One region of the Paraburkholderia steynii genome, then DNA from elsewhere that is predicted to be linked to it. Evidence: predicted binding sites of a transcription regulator. Region 1 holds the regulator's gene; the other holds the start of a gene.

Evidence for each region. Region 1 encodes LexA, which represses DNA repair genes until DNA is damaged. Its sites were predicted from a motif close to ACTGTATNNNNATACAGT; they were not measured.
Region 2: recA (recombinase RecA) is a predicted target of LexA. The motif match lies at 1,571-1,588, and genes of this name have one in related genera.

What each region holds. Positions count from the first base shown of each region.
Region 1 is NZ_FNDI01000006.1:12,803-16,199, reverse strand. Features, by position in the region: gene BLT65_RS12770 (DUF2939 domain-containing protein) at 1-604, opposite strand, end outside; gene BLT65_RS47190 (hypothetical protein) at 723-1,067, opposite strand; gene lexA (transcriptional repressor LexA) at 1,095-1,745, opposite strand; gene BLT65_RS12755 (sulfate ABC transporter substrate-binding protein) at 2,091-3,146, shown strand; gene cysT (sulfate ABC transporter permease subunit CysT) at 3,252-3,397, shown strand, end outside.
Region 2 is NZ_FNDI01000048.1:41,464-44,860, reverse strand. Features, by position in the region: gene recX (recombination regulator RecX) at 1-395, opposite strand, end outside; gene recA (recombinase RecA) at 403-1,479, opposite strand; gene BLT65_RS43190 (response regulator) at 1,714-2,454, shown strand; gene BLT65_RS43185 (sensor histidine kinase) at 2,464-3,397, shown strand, end outside.

The DNA of each region.
Region 1 (3,397 bases):
AAAGCCCCTGCCTACGAAAGATCGCCGCATAGCGCGTGTCGCCGACACCGTGCTGATAGCTCACAACGAACTCATTGACACCGCGATATCCCGCCGTGGTTTGCGGCGGCTGCGGCGGCGTGTTGCTATTGGCGTTAGCCTGGCTAGATGCGGGCGCAGGCGTTGGTGGCGAGTTGGGCGCCGGATTGTCCGCTCGAGCAGCGGGCGGAGGAGGCGGGCGCTCGCCCGGTTCGCCGCGCGGCGGAATGCCGTTGAGCAATGCGGCGACACCATCCGGCGTCGCATAGGCATCGACGAGCGGACCAATCAATGCAACGCCGATCATCGCGCCGATGGCGGCAAGCGGATTGCCGTTGTGCTGCACGTCGAGCCGGCGCGTCAGCAATCCCGTGACCTGTAGCTTGAGGCTGTCGCGCAGCGCCGGGTAATCGACGTATTCGTTGACCGTTTCCACATCGCGGGAATCGGCGGCGCGTTTGAGCCGGTCGAGCGCGATATACGGCGATGCGTACGCGTAACCCAGCGCAGCCACGACGACGATCACGATCAACGCGATCAGAAGTGGCCGGCCAACCCGGCCTTTCATCCTTACCAAACCTGCCATTGTGCGGAACGCTCCGTTTTCAATATCGATCAGGTGTGGACCCGATCGGCACCGAAACGATCCCACAAGTTTGCAAGCAAGCGTTTCACAGCTCCGATATCAGGCGCACGTGGCGCGCTCACGCTGCCTGCTGCGTCAGTTGATCGCCTTGCTCGGCAATCGCGCGATCGATCATGTTGCACACGGCGTCCACCGTGCCGACCATGATGAGTCGCGACGACCCGTGATAGACCCGCACGGGCGCGCGCCGCGCCGGTTCCGCGTTGAGACCCGAGTTCAGCGACACGCGCGCGAACGCCGGTTGCGCGGACGGCAGCGGTTGAGGTTCTTCATCGAACAGCGATGCCGTGCGACCCGTGACGTTCGACGCAAGCGCCGTCAGCGAACCACAAGGGACGAGCTCGCGCAGATGGCGCAGACGACCGAACTGGCGAAAGGGCAGCAAGCGGGCAAGGCGTTCCATGAGTCTCTCCAGACAGTGTTCAGCTAATTAGAATTCCGTCGGCCGGATCAGCCCGACCGCGATGCCTTCCAGCGCGAACTCCGCACTGCCGGCCTGAACAAAAATGTTTTCGTAATCGGGGTTCTCGGCAATCAGCTCGATGCCGTTGGGCCGGCGCTTCAGACGCTTCACGGTCACGTCGTCACCCAGACGCGCGATGATGATCTGGCCGTCTTTCGCTTCGCTCTTTTTCTGCACGGCGAGCAGGTCGCCGTCGAAGATGCCCGCGTCGCGCATGGACAGGCCGCGCACCTTCAGCAGGTAGTCGGGCTTGCTGGAGAACAGCGACGGGTCGCACGTGTAAGTCTGCGAGATATGTTCTTGCGCGAGGATCGGGCTACCGGCTGCCACGCGGCCGACGAGCGGCAGCGACAACTGCATGATGCTCGCGTGCGGCAGCGTGAACTGATGCGGGGAGTCGTCCTGGCCCGCGAGCAGGCGGATGCCGCGCGACGCGCCCGCCGCCAGTTCGATCACGCCTTTGCGCGCCAGCGCCCTCAGGTGTTCTTCCGCCGAGTTCGCCGAGCTGAAGCCCAGTTCGGCCGCGATCTCGGCCCGCGTGGGCGGGAAGCCCGTGCGCTCGATAGCGCGGCGGATCAATTCGAAAACCTGCTGCTGACGTGCGGTGAGTTTGGTCATGGCGCCACTGTATGGATAGACAGGTGACTGTATTTTTATACAGTATTCGGCGCATTTCAAGCTTTACTTTAAGTTCGTCGCGGCGGGTGTCGTGTGAACGTCGAAAGGCGACGCTGAAACGGCGCTACGGACGCGCTCGCGGACGCAAACCATTCCTTTACCACTATTGCGTATTAAAAAATGAAGAAACATTATTTTTAATGATGAAGCCGCCCGGATAGACTGGCCTCCATTGATGCAGCAGCAACGCCCACGCAGCGGCAGAGGCGCTTGCCGCTTGCGCAGCAGCGAATCGCGGCAATCAGCGGAAAACAGGCAATCACACTAACAAGACGGAGAAGGTCGATGGGTATTCGGATCACGGGGTTGGCAGGAGCAAAGGCAAAGCGCGGCAGCGCGAAGCGGTTGGTCGCAGCGCTCGCGCTGGGCGCGGCGTCGGCGGTCGGGATGATCGCGCAGGCGCATGCGGACACCACGCTGCTGAATGTTTCCTACGATCCGACCCGCGAGCTGTATCAGGACGTCAATCAGGCCTTCGGCAAGGAATGGAAGGCGAAGACGGGCGAGACGGTCACCTTCAAGCAGTCGCACGGCGGCTCGGGCGCGCAGGCGCGTTCGGTGCTCGACGGCCTGCAGGCCGATGTCGTGACGCTCGCGCTCGCTTATGACATCGACGCGCTCGCTAACAAGGGCCTCATCAACAAGGACTGGCAGAAACGTCTGCCCGACAACGCATCGCCGTACACGTCGACGATCGTGTTCCTCGTGCGCAAGGGCAACCCGAAGCACATCAAGGACTGGGACGATCTGGTGAAGCCGGGCGTGTCGATCGTGACGCCGAACCCGAAGACCTCGGGCGGCGCACGGTGGAACTATCTGGCGGCATGGGCGTACGCGTCGCATCTGCCGGGCGGCAGCGACCAGAAGGCCAAGGAATTCGTGTCGAAGCTGTATAAGAACGCGGGCGTGCTCGACTCCGGCGCGCGCGGCGCGACGACGAGCTTCGTGCAGCGTGGTATCGGCGACGTGCTGATCGCATGGGAAAACGAAGCGTTCCTGTCGGTGAAGGAATTCGGCACCGACAAGTTCGAGATCGTGGTGCCGTCGGCGAGCATTCTGGCCGAGCCGCCTGTCGCCGTGGTGGACAAGGTGGTCGACAAGCACGGCTCGCGCAAGCTCGCCGACGCGTATCTGAACTTTCTCTACAGCGAGGAAGGCCAGGAAATCGCCGCGAAGAACTTCTACCGTCCGCGTTCGAACAAGGTGCCGGCCACGCTCACCGAGAAGTTTCCGAAGCTGAAGCTGTACACGGTCGACGACTCGTTCGGCGGCTGGACGAACGCGCAGAAGACGCACTTTGCCGATGGCGGCGTGTTCGATTCGATTTACCAGCCGCAGTGAAACCACGAAGCGGCAATGTTTGAACAAAGGCGCGCCCTCGGGCGCGCTTTCGGCAATGGTGCGACGGCACGCGTTGCAACGCATAAAACCTGAAAGAGCTTTCGCATGACGACGTTGACCTTTCGCAAGCCGAGCGCGATACCCGGCTTCGGCCTGACGCTCGGCATCACGCTGGCGTATCTGAGCCTCGTGGTGTTGATACCCCTCGCGGCCACTTTTCTCAAGACGGCCACGCTCGACTGGAGCCAGTT
Region 2 (3,397 bases), on a different contig from region 1:
TCCGCGCGACTGTATTCGCGACGCGAAAGATAGCCGAGCGCACGGCCTTTGAGAGAGCGTGTGGGACGTTGCGAGGCGCGGCTCGCTGTATCAGCGGGTTTGACTTCGCCTGGCTGGCGACGCGAGCGCGTATAGGTGACTTCTTCGCTGCTGGCATCCGCATCCGGGCGGTCACGCGAAGCGGCACCCAGACCGGCGGCACGATCGTGAGCATCGAACGATTCGAATGGATCGTAATCGTCGGATGACGAGTGCTCTGAAAACGATGCTGCCGTAGAAGCAGACGGGCTTGAAGACAAGCGTGACGACGATTCGAATGCATCGTCGTCACGCGGGCCGCCCCCGTTGCGTCCCGCGCCCGTAGTCGAGGAAGCAGAGCGGCCCTTGCGTATCACGCGACGATTACTCCTCTTCGCCCACTTCCTCGTCGGCACTGACGGCAGCGCCCGCCGGCATGGCATTCACGCCCAGCGATTCACGGATACGGTTTTCGATTTCGCGTGCAATGTCCGGATTCTCGCGCAGGAATTCACGCGCGTTGTCCTTGCCTTGACCAATGCGTTCGCCGCTATAGCTGTACCAGGCGCCCGCCTTGTCGACGATCTTTGCCTGCACGCCGAGGTCGATGATTTCGCCCTGACGTGAGATACCTTCGCCGTAGAGGATGTCAAAGATCGCTTCGCGGAACGGCGGCGCCACCTTGTTCTTCACCACCTTCACACGCGTTTCGTTGCCGATCACTTCGTCGTTCTTCTTGATCGAACCGATACGGCGAATGTCCAGACGGACCGACGCGTAGAACTTCAGCGCGTTACCACCCGTCGTGGTTTCCGGGTTGCCGAACATGACGCCGATCTTCATACGGATCTGGTTGATGAAGATCACGAGGCAGTTCGTGCGCTTGATCGTGCCCGTCAGCTTGCGCAGCGCCTGCGACATCAGACGCGCCTGCAGACCCGGCAGCGAATCGCCCATTTCGCCTTCGATTTCGGCCTTCGGCACCAGCGCCGCAACCGAGTCGATCACGATCATGTCGATCGAACCCGAACGCACCAGCGCGTCCGCGATTTCGAGCGCCTGTTCGCCCGTGTCCGGCTGCGAAACCAGAAGGTCGCTGACGTCCACGCCGAGCTTTTGCGCGTACTGAATATCTAGCGCGTGTTCCGCGTCGATGAACGCTGCCGTGCCGCCAAGCTTCTGCATTTCGGCGACGACCTGCAGCGTCAGCGTGGTTTTACCCGACGATTCCGGCCCGTAGATTTCCACCACACGGCCACGCGGCAGACCACCGACGCCCAGCGCGATGTCGAGGCCCAGCGATCCCGTGGAGACCACCTGGATATCTTCGACTGCCTCACCCTGGCCGAGCCGCATGACCGACCCTTTGCCGAACTGCTTTTCGATCTGCGCAAGCGCGGCCGCGAGTGCCTTGCTTTTTTCCGCAGTCAGTCCAGCCGAGCCTTTCTTGCTTTCTTCCATGAATCGTCCTTTGCTATGATGAACGGCGTCTGAGGCAGGTGTGCAGGCCGTTGTGAACCCGGTTCGACCAACCAGCACGCTAAACGCAGACACTGTATAAAAAAACAGTAGTCTTGGCAAGCCCGATTCGCATGCGGACGTCCACATGTGCAAACGGACAACACCGACTACCGACAAAATTTTTCGGAGACGCTGTGCGCCGGGCGCCCCGGTGCCGGCCGGGCAGGGCGCATCATGCGAATTCTCATTGCCGAAGACGACAGCATACTCGCGGACGGTCTCGTCCGATCACTCCGCCAATCGGCATACGCCGTTGACCATGTGAAGACGGGAGCGGAAGCGGATACCGCGCTGTCGATGCAGACTTTCGACCTCGTCATCCTCGATCTCGGCCTGCCGAAAATGTCCGGCCTCGAAGTGCTGCGGCGTCTGCGCGCGCGCAATTCGAACGTGCCCGTGCTGATCCTGACGGCAGCCGACAGCGTCGACGAGCGCGTAAAGGGCCTCGATCTCGGCGCAGACGATTACATGGCCAAGCCCTTCGCGCTGAACGAGCTCGAAGCGCGCGTGCGTGCGCTCACGCGGCGCGGCGCGGGCGGCGGACCGACTGTCGTCAAGCACGGCTCGCTGTCGTTCGATCAGGTCGGCCGGATTGCCTATGCCAATGAGCAGGTTATCGATCTGTCCGCACGTGAGCTAGGATTGCTCGAAGTCCTGTTGCAGCGGATCGGGCGACTGGTGTCGAAGGAACAGCTGGTCGATCACCTGTGCGAATGGGGCGAGGAAGTCAGCAACAACGCGATCGAGGTGTACGTGCATCGGCTGCGCAAGAAGATCGAACCGAGCGGCGTGCGCATCATCACCGTGCGCGGGTTGGGTTACTGTCTGGAGAAGGCCGCGCCCCAGACCCCGGCGCAGCAGTCCGAGCCGTCCGACGCGCCCGCTGCCATGCCCGCAAGCCACTACTTCAAGTAAAGGCGTTCCATGTCCGTCCGCGCACCGCGCGCCACGGCGCACGCGGCGGATCTCGATGAAGTCCGCGACGCGCGCTACGCGAATCCTTTCGCGCCGCCCGATGAAACCGAGGCGGCTGCGGAGACGCGTCCGCGTTCGCTCTTCGGCGAAATCCTCGACTGGATGCTCGCGCCGTTGCTGCTGTTATGGCCGATGAGCCTTGCCGTCACGTATCTGGTCGCGAAGTCGATTGCGAACGGACCGTTCGATCGCGCGCTCGAAACCGACGCCTACGTGCTCGCGCGGCAGATTCACCCCGTCAATGGCATCGCCGAACTGACGCTGCCCGATTCGACGCGTGATTTTCTTCGTGCCGACAATATAGATAGCGTGTTCTATCAGGTGCTCGGCACGCGCGGCGAGCTGGTTGCGGGCGACCGCGACATGCCGCTGCCGCGCGAGGAAGACCGGCCGCAGCCGGGCATCGTCGAGTTTCGCGACGACATGGTGCGTGGCAACGACATCCGTGTCGCCTACACCACCGTCGAGTTTCCGCAGACGCCGGGCGCGCAGCCCGTGCTCGTGCAGGTGGCCGAGACGCTCGACAAACGCAGCGCGCTCGCCAACGACATCATCAAGGGCGTGATCCTGCCGCAGTTCGTGATCCTCCCGCTTGCGATCCTGCTCGTGTGGTTCGGGCTGTCGCGCGGTCTTGCGCCGCTGCACGCGCTGCAGGCGCATATCCGCGCGCGGCGCCCCGACGACCTGTCGCCGCTCGAAGCACGCCGCGCGCCGCCGGAAATCGAGCCGCTCGTCACGTCGTTCAACGATCTGCTGACGCGTCTCGAACAGAACATGGAACTGCAAAAGCGCTTCATCGCCGATGCCGCACATCAGATGAAGACACCGCTCGCGGGCTTGCGCACGCAAGCCGAACTGGCGCTGCGGCAGGATGCGTCGGCGG